3 regions of the Azotosporobacter soli genome follow, and region 1 is predicted to be linked to each of the others. Evidence: riboswitches for the same ligand, from Rfam matches in the RefSeq annotation. Region 1 holds a riboswitch; each other region holds the start of a gene.
The links. A riboswitch is a leader RNA that binds a small molecule or an ion and turns the genes downstream of it on or off. The one in region 1 is predicted to bind S-adenosylmethionine.

Region 2: it holds a riboswitch for S-adenosylmethionine, as region 1 does, so the genes downstream of both, QTL79_RS09905 (methionine ABC transporter ATP-binding protein) here and QTL79_RS01350 (O-acetylhomoserine aminocarboxypropyltransferase/cysteine synthase family protein) in region 1, are expected to answer to the same signal.
Region 3: it holds a riboswitch for S-adenosylmethionine, as region 1 does, so the genes downstream of both, QTL79_RS05565 (pyridoxal phosphate-dependent aminotransferase) here and QTL79_RS01350 (O-acetylhomoserine aminocarboxypropyltransferase/cysteine synthase family protein) in region 1, are expected to answer to the same signal.

Annotation. Positions count from the first base shown of each region.
Region 1 is NZ_JAUAOA010000001.1:298,434-305,700, reverse strand. Features, by position in the region: gene QTL79_RS01360 (DNA polymerase IV) at 1-955, shown strand, start outside; gene QTL79_RS01355 (M20/M25/M40 family metallo-hydrolase) at 1,092-2,213, shown strand; glycine riboswitch at 2,823-2,902, opposite strand; glycine riboswitch at 3,264-3,342, opposite strand; SAM riboswitch class I at 3,491-3,605, shown strand; gene QTL79_RS01350 (O-acetylhomoserine aminocarboxypropyltransferase/cysteine synthase family protein) at 3,705-4,988, shown strand; gene QTL79_RS01345 (universal stress protein) at 5,147-5,572, opposite strand; gene QTL79_RS01340 (LysR family transcriptional regulator) at 5,733-6,623, shown strand; gene cuyB (cysteate racemase) at 6,726-7,267, shown strand, end outside.
Region 2 is NZ_JAUAOA010000009.1:12,347-19,613, forward strand. Features, by position in the region: gene hisG (ATP phosphoribosyltransferase) at 1-359, opposite strand, end outside; gene QTL79_RS09885 (D-2-hydroxyacid dehydrogenase) at 510-1,460, shown strand; gene QTL79_RS09890 (HD domain-containing protein) at 1,457-1,915, opposite strand; gene hisZ (ATP phosphoribosyltransferase regulatory subunit) at 1,974-3,173, opposite strand; gene QTL79_RS09900 (YerC/YecD family TrpR-related protein) at 3,190-3,501, opposite strand; SAM riboswitch class I at 3,642-3,746, shown strand; gene QTL79_RS09905 (methionine ABC transporter ATP-binding protein) at 3,818-4,876, shown strand; gene QTL79_RS09910 (methionine ABC transporter permease) at 4,845-5,498, shown strand; gene QTL79_RS09915 (MetQ/NlpA family ABC transporter substrate-binding protein) at 5,525-6,340, shown strand; gene QTL79_RS09920 (MetQ/NlpA family ABC transporter substrate-binding protein) at 6,368-7,195, shown strand; gene QTL79_RS09925 (histidinol phosphate phosphatase) at 7,244-7,267, opposite strand, start outside.
Region 3 is NZ_JAUAOA010000003.1:370,463-377,729, forward strand. Features, by position in the region: gene QTL79_RS05540 (2-oxoacid:acceptor oxidoreductase family protein) at 1-73, opposite strand, end outside; gene QTL79_RS05545 (2-oxoacid:ferredoxin oxidoreductase subunit beta) at 70-861, opposite strand; gene QTL79_RS05550 (2-oxoacid:acceptor oxidoreductase subunit alpha) at 885-2,033, opposite strand; gene QTL79_RS05555 (4Fe-4S dicluster domain-containing protein) at 2,030-2,230, opposite strand; gene QTL79_RS05560 (hypothetical protein) at 2,296-2,649, shown strand; SAM riboswitch class I at 2,698-2,802, shown strand; gene QTL79_RS05565 (pyridoxal phosphate-dependent aminotransferase) at 2,890-4,077, shown strand; gene QTL79_RS05570 (MetQ/NlpA family ABC transporter substrate-binding protein) at 4,074-4,892, shown strand; gene QTL79_RS05575 (purple acid phosphatase family protein) at 4,954-6,216, opposite strand; gene QTL79_RS05580 (DUF441 domain-containing protein) at 6,392-6,850, shown strand; gene QTL79_RS05585 (ATP-binding protein) at 6,917-7,267, opposite strand, start outside.

The DNA.
Region 1 (7,267 bases):
GCCTTGCGATCATCGCAAATATACACAGGAATCAAAAAAAATCCGCGCGATCATGGCTGATTTTTCGCCGCTCGTCGAGCCGCTCTCGTTGGATGAGGCATTTCTCGATATCAGCGGCATGGACAGACTATACCCTGATCCGGTGTCAATTGCGCTGGCGATCAAAGAGCGGATTGCCAAAGAGCTCAATCTGACGGCCTCAGCCGGATTGGCGCCGAACAAATTTCTCGCCAAATTGGCTTCCGATCTTAAAAAACCGGCGGGTCTCGTTGTCGTGCAGCCGGGTGAAGAACAGGCGTTTTTAGAGGAAATGCCGATCAAGCGGATGTGGGGTGTCGGACCGGCTACCGCTAAAGTGCTGCTCGAAATGGGCATCAAGACGATCGGGCAACTCGCGGCGCTCGATCCGTTGCGGCTGGTGCGACAGCTCGGACAGGCGGCTGCCGATATGCAGCGCCTGGCAAAAGGGATTGACGATCGCCCGGTCGAATCGGATTACGCGCCGAAATCCGTCGGCAATGAAGAGACGTTTGCCAAGGATCTCTTGGGACGCGAGGAAATCCTGAACCAATTGCTCGCGTTGACGGAAAAAGTCGCTTGGCGGCTGCGGCAGTTGAATCTTTCGGGCCGGACGGTGACGCTGAAACTGCGCTACGCCTCCTTCAAGACGCTGACGCGCAGCCAGACCTTGCCGGAACCGACCTGTTATGATGAGGAAATCTATCAGACCGTCAAGGCGATGCTTGACAAGCTGACGCTACAGGAGGGGGTGCGCCTGCTCGGCGTGACGGTCGGCAATCTGCAAACCTCCGACGGCGGCCAGCTGTCGCTCTTTGCGCCGACTGATGACAAGCGACAGCGGATGTATGAAGCGGTCGACCGGCTGCGCGACAAGTTCGGACGCGATATTCTCACCAAAGCGCCGCTTTGCAAGGTAGAGAAAAAGGATACGTGAGACTTGTTTCAATATACTGAAAAATAAATACATAAATATTTTTTGTGTTCTGGAAGAAAGCAAAAAATCGGTGTACAATAATAAGGTGTAGGAATCATTACTGACAGCAAGCATGTAGGAGGAAACAGAGATGAACATGGTAAACAAGCAACGAATGCTGGATGAATTTTTTGAACTGGTGAAAATCCCCGCGTCGACCCGTAAAGAACGGCAAGTGGCGGATGTTTTGCTTGCAAAGCTGAAGGCGCTCGGGCTCGAAGTGAAGGAAGACGATACCGGCAGTAAAATCGGCGGCGATTGCGGCAACCTGATCGCTTACAAAAAAGGCAATGTGGCAGGCGCTCCGGTCGTCATGCTGTCCGCGCATATGGATTGCGTGGAACCTTGTACTGGGATCGAGCCGGTCTTGAAAGACGGCATCATCACCTCGGCGGGCGATACGATTCTCGGCGGCGACGACAAAGCAGGCGTGACCGGCATTTTGGAAGCACTGCGTCTCTTGGAAGAAAAACAGCTGCCGCACGGCGATGTGCAAATCGTGTTCACCGTAGCGGAAGAAGGCGGCTTGAACGGTTCGAAGAACATCGACCAGTCGCTGCTGAAAGCCGATTTCGGCTATGCACTCGATTCGAGCGGTGCGCCGGGTGAAGTCATCGTCATGGCCCCTGGCCAGGAGAGCATTCTGGTAACGGTACATGGCAAAAAAGCGCATGCCGGCGTTGCGCCGGAAGAAGGCGTCAATGCGATCGTAGTGGCCGGCAAAGCACTGGCCGAATTAAAACAGGGCCGCATCGATTTTGAAACCACAGCCAATGTCGGCCTCATTAGTGGCGGCGTTGCGACCAACATCGTACCGGACCAAGTCGAACTGAAATGCGAAGCGCGTAGCCGCAACATGGACAAACTCGCCGCGCAAACCGCGCATATGAAAGAAACGTTTGAAACCGTTTGTGCGAGAAGCGGCGGCAAGGCGACGGTCGTCGTCAAGCGGGCGTATAACCCGTACGTGTTGGAAGAAAGCGCGCATGTCGTGACGACTGCGGTCAAAGCGGTCGAATCGCTCGGCATGAAAGCCGCCTGCGTCGGAACCGGCGGCGGCAGCGATGCCAACTTCTTTAACAGCTATGGCATTCCGACCGCGGTACTCGGCGTCGGCATGTCCAAGGTTCACACTACGGACGAATTCATCAAAGAAGTCGATCTCTATAATACCGGTGAACTGTCGCTGGCGATCATCCTGCAGGCGGCGAAAAAGTAGCGAAAATTTCTAAGGCGGCTGTGGTTCAATAACGGCATCGTAAATAAAAAGACGCTCCTAAACCGATTATTCTTTCGGTAGGGGCGTCTTTTTTATCCGTAGCGTCAGAAACTGGATCATAAAGCCACGATCAAAACTAATACGGCATAGCAAGCGGCAAAAGCCAGAATGCTCAAGGAATCTTTGCGTGCTGTGGTCATGGAGATGACCTCCTTTAATATTACTTTTTAGACGGGTCTGATTAATTACAGAGCGACGACGAGAATCAGTACGGCGTAGCAAGCGGCGAAAGCCAGGATGCTCAGAGAATCTTTGCGAACTGCGGTCATGAGAATTACCTCCTTTACTTCTGTTTTTAGGGTGGAGATTGATTACAGAGCAACGACGAGAATCAGTGCGGCGTAGCAAGCGGCAAATGCGCCGATGCTCAAAGTGTTTTTGCGAGCTGCGGTCATGGAAATCGCCTCCTTTTCTTATTTTTGGCCAAATTAAAAGACAACCTGGACCAAATGGTGCCGGGTTGCCTCTGTCCTTTTACCTGAGAGATTTGCTTCGCGTGGAAGCTTTCCCCGTCGGTAGCATCGATGCATGATGCCTTCTCCAGAGTGCAGTCGGTCAACGGTCCTTTTGCCTGAGAGTGTTTGCTGCTCCTTCGGCGTCCTTGTCAGGATCTCTCCCGGTGACTTCATCCTGCATATATGAAATTGTAAACCGATTGGCTTTTTCTGTCTTTATTATAAAGCCTATAAAAATAAGAGTCAAGAGAAATGTTACAAAAAATAATTAAAAAATAAATAAAAAACGATATAAATGTAACAAAACGTAAAGCGTAACAGTCCTCTTTAAAAACACTAAGCGCGGTCTAAGTGTTTTTGAGAAGGACAAAAATAAAACGAGTGTTCTTTTGAAAACAAATGTGCCTGTTTGAAGAATAAAAAAGAGGCAATCCAAACTATAAAAAGTTTGAATTGCCTCTGTCCTTTTACCTGAGAGATTTAGACCAAACGGCCTCTCCTTCGGTAACACCAAGCGGTGTATTCTCCAGAGCTCGATCTGTCGCCGGTCCTTTTACCTGAGAGTTTTTGCTTACTCCTTCGGTGCCCCGCGGGGTCTCTCCCAACGACGTCATCTCGAATATGCGATTGCTTTTATTATAAGGCGAATGACAAAGAATGTCAATTGAGTTACAGGGGAAGAGGGATAAAATAAAAAAACGATTGACAATGAACAGTTGATGCCTTACCATAAAGGACAAGAAAATTTTATAGCTTCATGGACTCTTATCCAGAGAGGTCGAGGGACTGGCCCGATGACGCCCGGCAACCGGCAAAAGAAAAAAACTTTTTTTGCAGTGGTGCCAATTCCAGCAGGAGAAATCCTGGGAGATGAGAGGAGGGAAATACGGCGCAGTTTGCTGTTCGGCAGGCCTTGTCACCCCTTCCTCAGGAAGGGGTTTTTCTATTTTACAAAATAGTGAAGGAGCGATTCAAGATGAGTAACGAAAGACAACAAGGCTTTTCCACTCAGGCGCTGCATGGCGCATATGACTATGACAAGACGACGAAGGCACAGGCGGTACCGATCTATCAATCGGTCGCCTATCGCTTTGAAGACAGCGATCATGCGGCGCGCTTATTTTCGCTGCAGGAAAGCGGCAATATCTATTCGCGCATCATGAATCCGACGACCGATGTATTGGAACAGCGTCTTGCTTTGCTGGAAGGCGGCGTCGGGGCGTTGGCGTTTGCATCCGGCCATGCAGCAATTTACGGCGCGATCAGCAACATCACCGCGAGCGGTGATCATGTCGTCAGTTCCTCCGCCCTTTATGGCGGCACCTACAATCTGTTCAAATATACGCTGCCGCGTCAGGGCGTGAAGGTCGATTTTATTTCTCCGGACGATCTGGCCGGTTTCGAGGCGGCGATCAAACCCGAAACAAAATTGATCTTTGCCGAAATTATCGGCAATCCGAAAATTGACGTGCTCGATATAGAAGCATTGGCGGAGATTGCACACCGCAACGGAATACCGCTGATCGTCGATGCGACGTTCGTCACGCCGTACCTTTGCCGGCCGATTGATTTCGGCGCGGATATCGTGATCCATTCGGCGACAAAATTCATCGGCGGTCATGGCGTGGCCATGGGCGGCGTCGTGATCGACGGCGGAAAATTCGACTGGAATAACGGCAAGTTCCCCAGCCTGAGCGAACCCGATCCCAGCTACCACGGGCTGAAACCGACCGAGGCCTTTGGCGCGGCAGCCTTCCTGGGGCGTCTGCGCGTGCAGGTCCTGCGTGATCTCGGCGCGTGCCTCAGTCCGTTCAATAGCTTTTTACTTCTTTTGGGGCTCGAGACGCTGTCGCTGCGCGTTGCCAAGCACGCGGCCAACGCACAACAGGTTGCGGAATTCCTCGCAGCGCATCCGAAGGTGGCGTGGGTCAGCTACCCGGGCTTGGCGGACAGCCCGTATCACGGCCTGGCGCAGAAATATCTCGCCAAAGGCGCCGGAGCGATGCTGACATTCGGCATCAAAGGCGGTCTGCAGGCGGGCAAAACATTCATTGACGCCTTGCGTTTGTTCGGACTGGAGGCGAATGTAGGCGACGCCAAATCGCTTGTTATCCACCCGGCCAGCACGACGCATTCGCAGTTGACGTCCGAACAGCGGGCGGCGGCCGGCGCGCCGGACGACATGATCCGTCTTTCGGTGGGCATTGAAGAGATCGAAGACTTGCTGGCTGATCTGAGAGCGGCGTTGGCGACGGTTTAAGAAATGGAGAAAGGGCTGTCTCAAGAGGAATTCCCTCTTGAGACAGCCCTTTGCGCTGCATTTTAAAATGGTGTTGCCCGCACTAAGAACGTTTGCGCTGCATTTTAAAATGGTGTTGCCCGCACTAAGAACGTTTGCGCGGGAGAAATTAAGAAAACTTATTTTACGACCACGACCGGGATTTTTGCGTAAGTGACCAAAGCATGAGCGACGCTGCCGAGCATTAGGCTGGCAAAGCCGCCGTGGCCGCGCGTACCGCAGACAATCAGATCGGCGTTCAGGCTGGTCGCTTTTTTCATGATTGCGTCGGCGACATTGCCTTCACCGATTTCACTTGTTGCAGCGACGCCTTTTTCCTTGCAGTAAGTGACGGCGGAAGCTGCTTCTTCCTCAAAACTGTTGATAAAGGTCTTTTCCAGTTCCATGGTCATATTAATCATATCCATCTGTTGAAAACTGCGGTCGTATACAACCATGACATGAATCGAGGCGGCAGTGGTTTTCGCGAGATTGATCGCCCAATCGAGAGCCTTTTTACTGTTGGGTGAGGCATCATAGGCAAGGATGATTTTTTTTAACGACATAGCACTGAACCCCCTTTTTTCTCCTATTATAATAAGACTTCGACGAAGAAGAAAAAGTTCCTTCAATAATATGGAAGATAAAGAAGTGAATGTAAAAAGAAACGCTGCGGCAGGGAAGCGAAGCGCGCGTGCAGAAAAGAGGAAGCGGAGGTGAAGGAAAGTGGATATCCGTCTTTTAAAGACGTTTTTATTGGTAGCCAGACTGCTCAACATTACCAGAGCAGCCGAACAGCTCAGTTTTTCGCAGCCTGCAATCACGGCGCAAATCAGCAATCTGGAAGACGTGTTCAAGGTGGCTTTGTTTGAACGGCGGGGCAAGCGCCTTGCGTTGACGGAGGCGGGACGAAACTTGGTCGGCTACGCCGAACGCATCGTGAGTCTGTGGGAAGAAACGCAAAATGCGATGACGGTCTTCGGGCATGGCGGCGACAGTTTGCGCCTCGGCGTATCGACGCAAATGATCAATTATTATCTGCCGCCGGTGCTGCGTAAGATCCAAAGCCAGCTGCCGGAATTATATTTATCGGTGGAAGTATGCATGAACACGGCGGACGTATTGACCGGTGTATTGGAACAGCGTTATGATTTGGGCTTTATACACGGCAACAACAAATTAGCGCAGTTACAGCAGCATCGCATTTGGCGTGAAAGGGTCGTTTGGGTGGCCGCCGCGCAGTGGCTGGAAAATCAGGATGCCAACCAAGTGATCAGCGCATATCCGTTAATCAACTACACGGAAAACTCGGTCTTCCGCTCGTTGTTGCAACAGGCCGTAGAAGAAGAGTGGCAGGCGCATATCGAATACAGTGATTCCGAGGCGTTGCGGCAAGCCGTTTTGGCGGGGCTTGGCGTTTCGTACCTGCCCTGGACACTGGTTGAGGATGACATTGAAGCAGGACGCTTAGTCGAGCTGGTGCAGGGGCCAGCGTTGGAACTGGAAATTTCGCTCGTGCATCTGCGAAAAAAAGAATTCAGCGTCGCAATCTATGCGCTGCTCCTGGAATTGGCCGCTGCGGTCGACGCGCCGGAAAGTCTGAAAGCGCTGCTCTAATGCTTTATCAGTTTTTTAAATAAGCATATGCAATCTCTCGATTTCACTTATCTGCCGATTCTTGATAAGCTGAAGACAGGCGAAAAGACGGGGGGAAAGCATATGCTTACGATTGGAGTTCTCGGCGGCATGGGGCCGCTTGCGACGGCAGATTTAATGATGAAAATTGTCGGCGTTACGCCGGCCGGCTGTGATCAGGAGCATGTGCCGGTTTTAGTATATAACAATTCGCAAATTCCATCGCGCATCGAAGCGTTGTTGTCAGATGGGACAGATCCGCTAAAAGAAATGGTTCGCTCGGCGCGCTGTTTAGAAAAAGCGGGCGCCGACTTTTTAATCATGCCCTGCAATACGGCGCATTATTGGTATCAATCATTGAAGAAGAAGATTACAGTACCGCTTTTGCACATGATAGAGCTGACGGCGCAGGCTGCCGCCAAAGAACAAAACGCCAGACTGCTGCTGCTGGCTACTGCGGCAACCGTGAATACGGGATTGTATCAAAAGGCGTTTGCGAAAAATGAAGCGCAGCTTATCTTGCCGGACGCAGCAGAGCAGGCGCTCGTGTCGCGGGCGATCGAAGGCGTCAAGGCCGGACATGTGGCGGACAATGCTTGCCTTGCCGATTTGAACAGACTCTTGGA
Region 2 (7,267 bases), on a different contig from region 1:
ATATGTGCATAATCACTCAATTTAGGCTGACGCATTGCTTCGGGAACGGCTACCATTAATCGGCACAAGCCGAGTTTAAGATCGGCTAATTCATAAACGTCACGTTCTTCTTCCAAGAGTACATCTTTACCGATGATGCCGATATCAGCGGCGCCGTATTCGACATACGTCGGCAGATCCGCCGTTTTCGTGATGATGAAGCGCAGTTTTGCTTCCTCATTCGTAATAATCAACTTACGCGAGCTTTCTGAAACACTGTCCGCACGGTAACCGGCTTTGGCCAGTAAGTCCACCGACGGCTTGAACAGTTTGCCTTTCGGCAGCGCAATCGTCAGGTATTCCATATCGACAGAAGTCATATCCAATCCCCATCCTTTAGTTATTTAAAGCGATAACATGTTAATATACTATCATTTGCTTTTCAGCTTGTCAATTGCCGCAGGTAGGAAAAACAGAACTGATGTAGAATTCATTCTCTTATAGCAATCTAAAAAGGGGAGATGCCAATAATGGCTGCACTGACAATACTAATTTTAAATAAACTATCCGCGCGCCACCGCGAAGTGCTCGAACGCACAGCGCCTGACTGCCGCATACTAAGCTGCGAATGGGAAGACGCTGCAAAATATCTTCCTGAAGCCGATATCCTCGTCGCCTGGGGATGGATGGATATCCAACCAATGCTAAAAAACGGGCATCAATTGAAATGGATTCATGCACTTAGCGCTGGAGTCGAAAATCTCTTGGCTCCAGTACAGGAAGACAACAGTATTTTATTGACCAACTCAAAAGGAATTCACGGCATTCCCGTTTCAGAGCATGTACTCTCGCTGATGCTCGCCTTCACACGTGGCCTTAATATTTTTATCCGCAATCAGGAACAACATCTTTGGCAGCGGTCCCCAGTAGATGAGTTGCATGATAAAACCATTGCCATCGTAGGCTTAGGCAGCATCGGCCGCGAACTCGCCAAAAAAGCAAAATGTTTTAGCATGCACGTCATCGCAACAAAGCAGACACAAACGCGTGAACTTTTTGTCGATCGTTTGTATCCGCCTGAACAGCTCGATGAAATGCTAGCCGAAGCTGACTTCGTAGTTGCGTCATTGCCTCTATTGCCGGAAACAAACCGACTCTTCTCTTTGTCACGCTTTCAAAAGATGAAGTCATCGGCTTATTTTATTAATATTTCCCGCGGATCAATCGTCAATGAAAATGATCTTATAACGGCATTGCAAGACGGAGTGATCAAAGGCGCCGCACTTGACGTTTTCGAGGAAGAACCGCTCGTCGAAACCTCACCGCTTTGGGAAATGTCTAACGTTATCATTACGCCGCATTTGGCCGCCTTATCGCCTAACTATATGGAGCGCGCGGTTAAGCTTTTGGGCGAAAACCTGGAGCGTTACCTCGACGGAAAAGAACTCGTCAATCTTATCGATAGCAAGAAAGGCTATTAGTTCAAGCTGTCCGCTTGACGCAACAGGGCAAGCTCCGGTGGTTCATCTTTCACCGGAGCTTTGTGATGCCTGGAAACAATTTCGATTACATCGCTTTCCGTGCCGATTTCCCGCAAGAATATCGCACTGCGTTTGGGGTGATTAAAATAAATATAAACGGCATGCCTTACGTTATCTATTTTTCCGCCACGGCCTTCTTTCGCCCAGCTCATAGCTGCTTTAGGCATCGCCGCATGCAATAAGACGGCTATAATTTTATCCCATGTACTGACGTCACCGTTTTGCCGTCCCACATCATGCAATAGGGCGCAACGAACCAAAAGCTGAACATCGAGGTTCTCTTTTCCAGCTGCCAGGCGAATCGCCGTATAAGCCACATTGAGTACATGTCTTTGGTCCGGCAGACTCATTCCCCAAAAGAGCCGTTGCTCAGCTTCGCGCAATTTTTCCTGCACAAAGCTCCGTTCCTCCTGCATTATGCGTGCATTCAAAGCCGACCAGACCTGCTTTACCCTATTCAGCATTTACATATACCAATCTGCGGCGTCCCTTTTCTTGTTGCGTCCATTTTGCATCTTCTTTTAACTGCGGGCGCATCGCAACTTCCACCTGATTGCCAGCCTGCCGAAGCTGCATTGCTTTTTTTAAGGCCTCTGCCAAGCAATCCGGCGCCCAGGCAAGATAAATATCGTCTTGAACGCTTAAAATGTTCGCCCCCTGTTTTTCCAACGCCAGCATGATCCTTTCAACGCCGAGGGCAAACCCAGTCGCTGGACACTCGGTGCCAAACGCCTCGAGCATCCTATCATAACGCCCGCCGCCGCACACTGGAAAACCAAGACCCGGAGTATATCCTTCAAACACCATACCTGTGTAATAGTCGAGATCCCTAGTAAGACCAAGATCAAAATTCACATAGTTTGCCACCTCATAATGAGTTAGCAGCTCATGAATTTCCCTTAGATTTTCTAACGCCTGCCGACAGATCGGATTCGATGTTAATTTGCCCGCTTTTGATAAAACCTCTGCGCCCCCATGCAAAAGAGGTAATTCCAACAACGCCGTTTTTTCATTTGAAGAAAGCGTAGATTCATTTAAACAAAGCTCGAGATCGACTAAGTTACGTCCGACAACGGCCCGCTTAAGGCGTTTCGACAAATCGCCCAACGAATCAATCGGATCCATGAGTCCATTAATAAAGTCAACCTGACCTAAGCTAAATTGAAAATTTTTCAAACCGGCTGAACGCAGACTTTCTACTGCCAGCGCAATAACTTCAGCATCCGCAGTACTGTCCGACACGCCAAGAACTTCGATTCCACCTTGATAGAATTCGCACTGCCGTCCTGTCTGCGCCTCTTCTTGGCGAAACACGTTCGTCAAATAAAATAATTTTAACGGCGGCTCCGCCTCTTTAAGGCGTGTAGCAGCCACCCTGGCAATCGGCGTCGTCATGTCATGTCGCAGAGCAACCAAGCGATTGTGCTGATCAAAAAACTTGAAGACCTGTCCTTGCGACTGCCCGCCATTGCCGACTTCCAGCGTTTCTAAATACTCAAAGGTCGGCGTCACCACTTCATCATAACCCCATTGCGCAAACAGTGTCGCTAAATCGGCTTCCACTCTCCGTTTTTCGGCAGCTTCTCTAGGCAAAAAATCTTTCGTCCCATAGGGAATTCTAGGCACAAAATCGAGTTGTATTGCTGCTTTCAATCTATATTCCTCACTTTCAATCTTTATTTTCTGGAAGTTTTGCAATCCGCTCTAAAATCAGCTTATAGCCGTCGGCGCCATAGTTCAAGCAGCGCTTGACCCGGCTGATCGTAGCCGTGCTGGCACCAGTACTCTCCACAATATCTTCATAGGTATGTTTCTCCTGCAGCATTTTTGCGACCTCTAAACGTTGCGCTAATGCTTTCAGTTCGCTGATTGTTGATATGTCTTCAAAAAACTGATAACATTCTTCGCGACTCTCTAGCTGTAAAATAGCATCAAACAAGCGGTCTGTACTCTTATCCTGCAACTTAGGATTAACTGTCATAGTCAGCCCTCCACACTCTTTATCACTTTACCTCGTTAAATTATATCATGAACTTTTTCCCCTGTAAAATTAAACTTATCTGTTGACATGCAACATCAGTCATGCTAGTATGTGTAAACAAGATCACAATTTCATATTCCACTTCATCTAGAGCAGCGGAGGGATTGGCCCGATGAACCTGCGGCAACCATCACAATTTGTGAACGGTGCCAATTCCTACAGGCAAATGTCCTGGCAGATGAAGCGTCAAGGTTGTTTTTCCTGCCGCTTCACTTTGTGAAGCGGCTTTTATTTTTTTTACGAAAGGATGTTTTTTTTGATAACTGTAAGCAATGTGTCCAAATCTTATCATGAAGGCGCCGCAACAATCACGGCCCTACGCGACATTCATCTGCAGATTAAACCCGGAGAAATCTTCGGTATAATCGGACAAAGCGGCGCCGGAAAGTCCACGCTGTTACGTTGCCTTAATCTGCTGGAACGCCCTGACCAAGGCAGCGTCAATATCGGCGGTACCGAATTGACAACCTTATCTGCAGGGGAACTACGTCAGGCACGAAAGCAAATCGGCATGATCTTTCAGCATTTCAACTTGCTTTCTTCGCGTACTGTTGAAGAAAACATTGCCTTTCCTCTTGAGGTCAGCGGTTGGACTCCAGCTGAAATTCGCCGCGAAGTCGATCGTCTCTTGCCGCTTGTCGGCCTGGAAGATCGCCGCACACATTACCCGGCACAGTTAAGCGGCGGACAAAAACAGCGCGTCGGTATTGCAAGAGCTTTGGCTACGTCACCTAAAGTACTCCTTTGTGACGAAGCAACTTCCGCCCTTGATCCTGAAACAACACATTCTATTTTGGGACTATTAAAGGAAATCAACCAAACACTCGGTCTCACGATCGTCTTGATTACGCATGAAATGTCCGTCGTAAAAGAGATTTGCCATCGCGTCGCCGTGATGAGCGACGGTCGGATCGTAGAATCAGAAAGCGTCTTGTCCATCTTCTCTGCGCCAACACATCCTGTCACACAACGTTTTGTAAAATCCGTCACCTCTTTAGATTTGCCCGATTTTTTAACCCATCTGCCGATTTCCGATACCGCCAGTCCGGACAGCAGTTTGCTCGTCCGTTTGACATTCATCGGCGACAACGCCAAACAACCGGTATTGTCTCGTCTCATTCGTCGTCTGGATCTTGACGCCACGATTTTGCAAGGCACCTTGGATTCTTTGCAAGGTACGCCGTTCGGCCATTTGCTGGTTGAATTGCGCGCTTCAGAAAGCGTCTTAGAGTCTGCCGTTTCCGAGCTGGAAAAGCACCAAGTAAACGTGGAGGTGATCGGCTATGTCGCCAGAAATTATCGAACTGCTATCTAAGTCGCTTTGGGAAACAACCGTTATGGTCAGCGTATCCACGTTGATTTCTACGCTAGTCGGTTTGCCGCTTGGCATTCTTCTTACCATCACAGGAAAAGGACATCTTCTGGAAGCACGCTCTTTGAATCGAGTCTTAGGCGCGATCATCAATGCCGGTCGTTCCGTCCCGTTCATCATTTTATTGGTCGCCATTATTCCTTTCACCAGACTCATTACCGGAACTTCAATCGGTACGATGGCCGCCATTGTGCCGCTCAGCATTGCAGCAATCCCCTTCGTCGCCCGCGTCGTTGAAACGGCGCTAAAAGAGGTAGACAATGGCATCATCGAAGCAGCCTTGTCGATGGGCGCATCGCCGTGGCAACTAATTTACAAAGTGCTGTTGCCGGAGTCCTGGCCAGGCATCATTGCCGGACTCACGCTTGCCATTATCAGTTTGATCGGTTACTCCGCAATGGCCGGGGCCATCGGCGGCGGCGGTCTGGGCGATTTGGCCATTCGATACGGATATCAACGCTTTCGCGCTGACATCATGCTGGCAACTGTCGTTATCTTGCTCATTCAAGTCCAATTGGTTCAGTCTTGCGGCGATTGGTTCGCCCACAAGTTGAATAAAAAATAATCTAAATTCTGGGAGGAATCATCACTATGAAAAAAAATCTTTTACTATCGCTCACATTACTTTCTCTGTTGCTTGCCTTCACCGGCTGCAGCCAACAGCAAAGTGCCGCACCAGCCGCCAAGACCACAGTCTTAAAAGTTGGCGCAACCGCCGTTCCCCACGCCGAAATTCTAGCCGCCATTAAACCGGATTTGGCAAAGGAAGGAATTGACCTGCAAATTGTAGAAATGACTGATTATGTTCGTCCAAACTTGGCTGTTGCCGACAAAGAACTGGACGCTAATTTTTTCCAGCACATCCCTTACCTCGAAAAATTCTCGAGCGAACGCAAGTTGGCACTGACCTACACCGCCAAAGTTCATATTGAACCGATGGGCATCTACTCCCGCAGCGTCAAAGACCTGACTCAGCTCTCTTCCGGAAGTAAGATCGCGATACCGAATGATCCGACCAACGGCGGACGTGCATTGGCACTCTTAGCTAAAGCTGGCATCCTGACGTTGAAAGACGGCGTTGGCGTACATGCTACCGTACAAGACATCACCGCCAACCCCAAACAGGTTAAAATTGTTGAGTTAGAAGCGCCTCAACTTCCCCGCTCACTCGATGACGTAGCATTAGCCGTTATCAATACGAACTATGCACTCGAAGCAAAGTTAGTGCCAACGAAGGACGCGTTGCTGTTAGAGCAAAAGGATTCTCCTTACGCCAACATTTTGGCCGTTCGCACTGGCGACGAGAAACGGCCTGAAATCCAAAAGTTGACGGCTGCCCTAACTTCTGATAAAGTTCGCAAATTCATTGAAGAGAAATACCAAGGCGCCGTCGTTCCGGCATTTTAAGTGTAAAATCGACAGGAGGTATCCATTTTGAGTCCGACATTGCGTTTTTTACGACTTATACTTTTACTAACAAGCTTAGCCGCCGTACTCTCTTGGCATACGCAGACGATTCTCGACAGCCAGCCTAAGCCGATACGACTTGGAGTAAGTTCTGGCGCGGAAGCGGAAATAGCTTATAAGATTAAAGAAATCGCACTGCAGGAAGATTTGGATATTGACGTTCGCGTTTACGGCGATTATCTGAAACTCAATGAGGCGTTGGCACGAGGCGAACTCGATGCCAACGCCTTTCAACCTGCTTATTATCTTGAAGCCGTCAATCGGGACCTCAGTTATAATTTGAAGCCGCTTACAGAAACCATTTTTTCACCGCTAGGCATCTACCGCAAGCAAAAAGAAACTGAGCCTGCATCGTTTTTACCAGCGCCTCATAGCACCGTGCTCATTTCGCAGGAAGCCAAGCAACAAAGCCGCAGTCTTGCTCTACTCTCCGAAGCCAGTCTAATCACACTCTCCAGCCAACCGGGCGGAATTTGGATAAATTCTGGCGACATTACGGCGAATCCTTTAGAACTACGTATCATTGTACAATCGGATGAAAGCTTATTTCTTTCTCAATCCGAGGCGGATTATCTTATCTTAAGTCCGGCGCAGGCTAAAAAACATGCCTGGCAGCCTTTGCCGGATGCCTTGCTTTTAGAAAAACCAAACGCAAACTTTGCTCACGTCTTGGCAACCCGTACGACCAACACTTCAACTGCCGCGCTGCAAAAACTGGCGTCCTTTTACGCCAGACCTGAATTGCACGCTTTTATGGCGGAGCGCTATAAAGGAAGCTGGCTGCCAATGAAATAAAACAAGGGTTAAGGAAGACTTTCAATCACGTCTCCCTTAACCCTTGTTTTATTTCATCTTGATCGGCTTACC
Region 3 (7,267 bases), on a different contig from region 1:
CGGCTTCCGCCAAAATAATACCGGCGGTGATTACCCCTTGACCGCCCGAGCCTGATAATCGGATCTGGTTCATACTTCTCCCTCCCCTGCCATGCAGATGACCTGCGCATATTCGCTGCAATATTCGGGGAACTGGCTCTTATGCAGTACACCGGTCGGAATTTTTCCTTCGCGCTGTTCTTCGCTCATTTTTTCGTAAGCGATCAGCGGCACGGCTTGCTGGCTCATGCCTTTCAGCATCGCGGCCGCATCGCCGAGCTTGTTGCGACGGCCGTATGAGATCGGGCACGGCGTCATTGTTTCAACAAACGAAAACCCCTTATTGGCGATGCCCTCTGCAATCAGGTCAACCATCTGGTTCACATGATAGGCCGTACTGCGTGCAACATAGGTCGCACCGGCCGCCTTCGCCAATTCACAGGCGTCAAAAGCACGGTCGACGCTGCCATAAGGCGCAGTTGTCGCCTTCTTGCCGAGCGGCGTGAGCGGCGATGCCTGACCGCCGGTCATGCCGTAAATGTTGTTGTTAAACAAGACGACGGTCAGATCGACGTTGCGCCGTGCGCCATGGATGAAATGGTTGCCGCCGATAGCCGTGCAGTCGCCGTCGCCGGTGATGACGATGACGTTCAGTTCCGGATTTGCCAGCTTGATGCCGGTTGCAAACGGGATCGCCCGACCGTGCGCGGTATGCAGCGTGTCAAAGTCCATATAACCGGAAGCGCGCGATGAGCAGCCGATGCCGGATACGATCACCGTTTTGTTTTGATCAAGGCCCTGTTTGTCGATGGCCTGCGCAATCGCTTTCATCACGATGCCGTTGCCGCAGCCGGGACACCAGATATGGGGCAGACGATTCATACGGAAATATTTTTCGTGCGCTCTCACTTTGCCACCTCCGCGTTCAGGTCTTCTATCGCCGCGACGATTTCCTGCGGCGTAAAGATCTCCGTATCATATTTAGGCAGCGATACCACCTTGGCCTGTCCGGCAGCGACCCGCTCCACTTCCAGCACCAATTGGCCGTAATTCATTTCCGGCACCAGAATCGCTTTTGCCTGCGCCGCAATCTTCTTGATGATCTTGTCGGCGAACGGCCAGATCGTCATCAAGCGTACCATGCCGACCTTGACGCCTTTCTTGCGCGCCGCTTCCACGCCCGCATACGCGGTCCGCGCCGTGCCGCCGTAAGCGACGACAACGATTTCCGCGTCCTCCATGAAGAACTCATCATAATGCGTGATTTCATCCTGCGCGCGCATAATTTTTTCATGCAAACGGTGCGTGACATCTTTGGTCAGTTTAGCATTGCCGCTCGGAAAACCGGTTTCGTCATGAAAGAGACCGGTGACATGATAACGATGTCCGGTTCCGAAATCGGCCGGACTCGGCACCAAGTCGTCCATCGGTTTGAACGGTTTGTATGGTTCGCCTTCGGTTACGACCGGCTTGCGGCGCGGATAAACGTCGATTTCTTCGGGACGCGGCAGTACGACGCGCTCGCGCATATGCCCGACGACTTCATCGAGTAAGATGATGACTGGCGTACGAAACCGTTCTGCATAATTAACAGCCTTTACCGCAACATCAAACGATTCGCGCACGGTCCAAGGCGACAGCGCGATCATCGGATGATCGCCATGCGTACCCCAGCGCGCCTGCATGATATCTCCCTGCGAAGGAGATGTCGGCTGGCCGGTCGAAGGACCGGTCCGCTGCACATTGACGATAACAGCCGGAATTTCGGCAATGCAGCCATAACCAATCAATTCCTGTTTCAAAGAAAAGCCAGGGCCGGACGTCGCCGTCAGAACTTTTTTACCGGCCAGCGCCGCGCCAAGCACGACAGCAATACCGGCAATTTCATCTTCCATTTGGATGAACGTGCCGCCAAGCGCCGGCAGCGCTCCGGCCATGTGTTCGGCAATCTCGGTCGACGGCGTGATCGGATAACCGCCAAAAAAGCGCACGCCTGCGGCTAAAGCGCCTTCAGCGCAGGCTTCGTTGCCCTGCATCAATCTTGCTTCGCTCATTTGCTCACCTTCTTTTCCACATAAATGGCATAATCCGGACAGCGCAATTCGCACTGGCCGCAGCCGATACAGTCTTCACCTTTGAGGACTTGAACCTTACTCAAGGTATCGAGACCCAGCACTTGTTTCGGGCAGAGCCCGACGCAAATGTTGCAGCCTTTGCATCGCTCGCTGATAATTGTGATTTCGTGTTGCATACTGCGCCTCCCTGAATTTTTCTTCAATAATCTTCGCTCGACTGGCGGGATAAGCTGCAAACTGTTTGCGCCGCCATGCGAACCGCATCGCCTTTTACATTGACAACAAAGAACTGTTCTTCTCTGCGTTCAAAGAAAAATCCTCCAGCCAATGCAAGAAACTTTGGCTCACAAATGTGAAAAGCCTGCCGCAGCAGGCTTTCTCTTGCGAAACGAACCTCGTTGCCTCTCGTCAAAAACATCGCCTTGCTTCAGCAAATGATGCAGCCTGTTATTTCTCTATTTCCCGCAGCACTATTTCTTGCAACAATTCGTTTGTCCGTTTCACCGGGACTAAATTGTTAAAATTAATTCTATCATTCTCGACCACGCTGCGTCAAGGCGAACAACTTACACAAAAACGCCATTTCGCCCCTTGACACGTCATTGAATATTATGGTACCATTGGCATCATCAATTATATACTGACTTCATCGAGAGCAGCCGAGGGACTGGCCCTATGACGCTGCGGCAACCATCGCAATCTTGCGAACGGTGCCAAATCCATCAGGATCTTTCCTGACAGATGAAGAGCGGATCGCCTCGTAAGCCGATCGAGCCTCTTCACTGTGTGAAGAGGCTTTTCCTTATTTTAAACGGCTATAAAGGAGAATTACACTATGTCAAACACCTTACTGCCTTACGCTTCCGAAAAAGCCAGCCAGTTCAGCGAATCGGTCATCCGTGAAATGTCGCGCATCGCCGCCGCGCATCAGGCGATCAATCTCGCACAGGGTTTCCCCGACTTTCCTGCGCCGAACGAAATCAAAGAGGCCGCGGTCACGGCAATTAACAGCGATTACAATCAATATGCGATCACCTGGGGCAGTCAGTCGCTGCGTGAAGCGATCGCCTGGAAGAGCCGGCGCGATTACGGCATCGAACTCGATCCGCAGCGCCAAATCACCGTTTGCTGCGGCTCAACGGAAGGCATGATCGCCACGCTACTCGCTACCGTCAATCCAGGCGATGAAGTGATCATTTTCCAGCCTTTCTACGAAAATTATGGACCCGACGCCATCTTGTGCGGTGCGACGCCGCGCTATGTCGCGCTGCAGCCGCCGTCCTTCTCTTTCTCGCCGGACGAACTGAGCGCCGCTTTTAATGAACGCACCCGAGCCATTATCATCAACACGCCGAATAACCCGACCGGCAAAGTTTTTAACCGTGACGAACTGCAGCTGATCGCCGATCTTTGCATCAAACACGACGTCCTAGCGATCACCGATGAGATTTATGAGCACATCTTATTCGACGGCGCGCTTCATGTCCCGCTTTATACGTTGCCTCAGATGGCGGAGCGCACCATCGTGATCAATAGCATTTCAAAGACTTACAGCGTTACCGGCTGGCGGATCGGTTTCATTCTCGCTTCGTCGGAAATCACGCAGTCGATCCGCAAGGTCCATGACTTTCTCACGGTCGGCGCGGCCGCGCCGCTCCAGGAAGCCGCAGCGGCCGCATTGCGCTGGGAACCAGCCTATTATCAGGAGCTGGCCGAATTTTACCGCGCACGGCGCGATTATCTGCTGCGTGAACTGACACAGCTCGGCTTTTCCTGCTGCACGCCAAGCGGCGCATATTACATCATGGCCGACATCACGCCGCTCGGCTGGGACAACGATATCGCCTTCTCCCGCTACCTGGCCGAAGAGGTCGGCGTTGCGGTCGTTCCCGGTTCGAGCTTTTATCAATCGGATCATCCCAAGCGTCATCACTTCGTCCGCTTTTGCTTCTGCAAAAAGATTTCCACACTGGAAGCCGCGGTCGAACGACTGCAAAAATTGAAGGAGGTTCCACGAAAATGAATCGAAAACGCTTTTTCTTACCGACACTCTTAGCCGTCATCAGCCTCTTGACCGCCTTCGCCGCCGGTTGTTCAAACGGCGCAGCGCCAGGCAGCGATAAGCCTTTGAAATTAGGCGTCACCGCCGGGCCTCACGCCGAAGTCGCCGAAATCGTGAAAAAAACAGCGGAAAAAGACGGCCTCAAAATCGAAATCGTCGAATTCAGCGATTACGTCCAGCCCAACGCGGCTTTAAGTCAGGGCGATATCAAAGCCAATAGTTTTCAGCATCAGCCCTACCTCGACAATGTCGTCAAAGACCGTAAGTTTGAAATCGTTTCGGTAGCCAAGACCATTCTTTTCCCGATGGGCATTTACTCGCAGAAACTGAAAACGATGCAAGATTTGCCGAACGGTGCCGTGATCGCCATTCCCAATGACCCGACCAACGGCGGGCGCGCCTTGCTGCTCTTGGAAAAAGCCGGTTTGTTGAGACTGAAAGAAGGCATCGGCCATACCGCGACGCCGACTGACATTGTAAGCAATCCGAAGAACCTGCGCTTCAAAGAACTCGACGCAGCACAGATTCCGCGTTCGCTGGGCGATCTCGATCTTGCCGCCATCAATACCAATTATGCAATGACAGCCGGTCTGTTGCCGACCAAAGACGCGCTGCTCTTAGAGGACGGCAATTCACCTTACGCCAATGTCATCGCAGTGCAAACGAAAGATAAGAACGATCCGGCAATCGCCAAGCTGATCAAAGCCTATCAGTCACCGGAAGTGAAAGCTTTCGTCGCTGAACATTTCAAAGGCGCGGCCATTGCCGCCTGGTAAAGCATAATAAAACAGCCGGGAGGTGAACGGGCTTAGCCTGCTTCACCTCTCGGCTGTTTTATTATTTTCCTTTGCGCACTGTCCAAGCGTCGATCAAAGCACCGCTTTGCATAAACGATTTCACGCTCAGTTCGCCGCCGTTGACTTCGACCGTCATATAATTCGGCTCGTCAATCGGGTTGAAGAAGAATTCATCCCAGTCCTTGGCCAGCGTCGCCTTATATGTCTTGGTTCCGCTCCGGCCGCAGGTCACGTAGATCGTGCCTTGCGCAGACTCTTGCATAATTTGTCCGCCGTAGAGCGGATAACTGCGGACATAATCATGATCATGTCCGGCAAAGACGATGTCGACATGATACTTGTCGAACAGCGGCGTCAATCCGTCGCGCAACTCTTCATCGCCGGGCTTCGGGCGGTTATGGTAGGGCGGGCGATGGATCAGCACCACCTTCCACTGTTTGGCGCTGGCCGCCAAGTCCTGTTCCAGCCAACTTTTTTGCAGCTCCAGCATATTGGCGACGAAACTTCGTTCTTCGCCGAGCTGACTGTCGAGCACACTGAAATGAACATTGCCATAGTCAAACGAATACACTTGCCCCTTCAGCCCTTCCGGTCCGTTGCTAGGAACCTTGAGCTGTGAGGTAAAAAGCGTCGGCAGCGAGAATTTGGCTTCCGGCGTATACGTTTCATGGTTGCCGACTACCGGGACAAGCGGAATTGCGTCAATAACTCCTTTTCCGGCGTTAAGCCAGCCATTCCACTGGCCGTAGTCCTGTCCGACATCGACCAGATCACCGACGTTGACGAGAAACGCGGCATCCTGGTTGGCCTGATATGCCTGATGCAGCGTCTTTTGCCACAGTTCATACGTATAGGATTGCGAATCGCCAAACATCAAAAACTTAAATTTTTCTGGCCGCGCCGGCGCGGTCGTGAAACTGTTGATCTCGCTCCACTCTTCACCGTCACCGACCCGGTACAGATAACGGCTGCCGGGTATGAGACCGGTCAGCGTGACCGAATGGATGCTCATGTTCCCCGCATTGCTCGCCAGTTCTTCCGCCTGCGCCTGTGCCGTACGGGGATTCACGGGCAAAGTGAAACCGTTCGTGACCTGCGCATATTGTACAAGCCCAGATTTCGCTGTGACGTCCGTTCGCCAGGTCACGGTCTGCGTCGTTTTCGGATCGGAGGCCCAGGTCAGCGTGACATGATCCGGCGCCGCCTTCGCGCCGCTCGGTCCCGACAGCAGCAAGGCCAATGCTGTGACCGCCGCGACGCCGAACAGCATGGCGCATTGGATTATTCGTTTTCTTTGCAGCATAGCATCCTCTCCTTTTTCCGCTATTCGTTCTCTTTTAAAATGTATCATCGCTCTTAGCACTATGCAAGCATGAAAAGCACTTCCATTAGACTTTTTCCCTCAATCTTAGTATGATAGGTAAAGTGTTCGTTTCTTCTTGCGCCACTGCGCAAAATACTTCCCAGGATGTGATTCGATGAATTTTGAAAACCTTCCCCTGCTGATCATTCTCGTCTTAGGCGTATTGGGCAATAACCATACCGTATCGATAGCTGCCCTGATTCTGCTGCTCATCAAGCTGCTCGGGTTCGGCCAATGGTTCCCTTTTATCGAAGCGCACGGCATCAATATCGGCGTGATCATTCTGACCCTGGCCGTTCTTGTACCGCTTGCGCAAGGGCGCATCGACGCAGGCGACATCGCAAGTGCACTAAAATCTCCTGTCGGTCTTGTCGCGGTAGCGGTTGGAATTTTTGTCGCCTGGGTCGCCGCCCAAGGCGTACCGTTCATGAAAGGCTCACCGGAAACAGTGACCGCGCTGGTAACCGGCACGATCATCGGCGTCTGTTTTTTCAACGGCCTGGCCGTGGGACCTCTCATCGCCGGTGGTATGGTTTCTTTACTCGTCAGCTTATCCGGTTTATGGAAGCAATGATTACAAGCAAGAGGGTGTCGCAAAAAGGTTGTTTAAAACCTTTTTTGCGACACCCTCTTGCCTTTTCTAGCCATTCAGATCTGAGATCGGCAGCTTGATAGTAAAGGTGGTTCCCTGGCCGAGTTCGCTTGCCACACTGATCTCGCCGCCATGCTTCTTGACGATATCGTAGCTGACGCTCAATCCAAGCCCTGTACCTTCACCAATTTCCTTCGTCGTGTAGAACGGTTCGAAGATGCGGTTTATCGCTTCCGGCTCAATCCCTTTGCCCGTATCGGAAACGCTGATGAAGATAAATTTCCCTTCCTGCCAGCTGCGGATTGCGATTCGTCCGCTGCCTTCGATGGCCTGCACCGCATTGAGCAAAAGATTCATGAACACCTGGTTCAGTTGTCCCAGATTGCAGTTGATATCGGG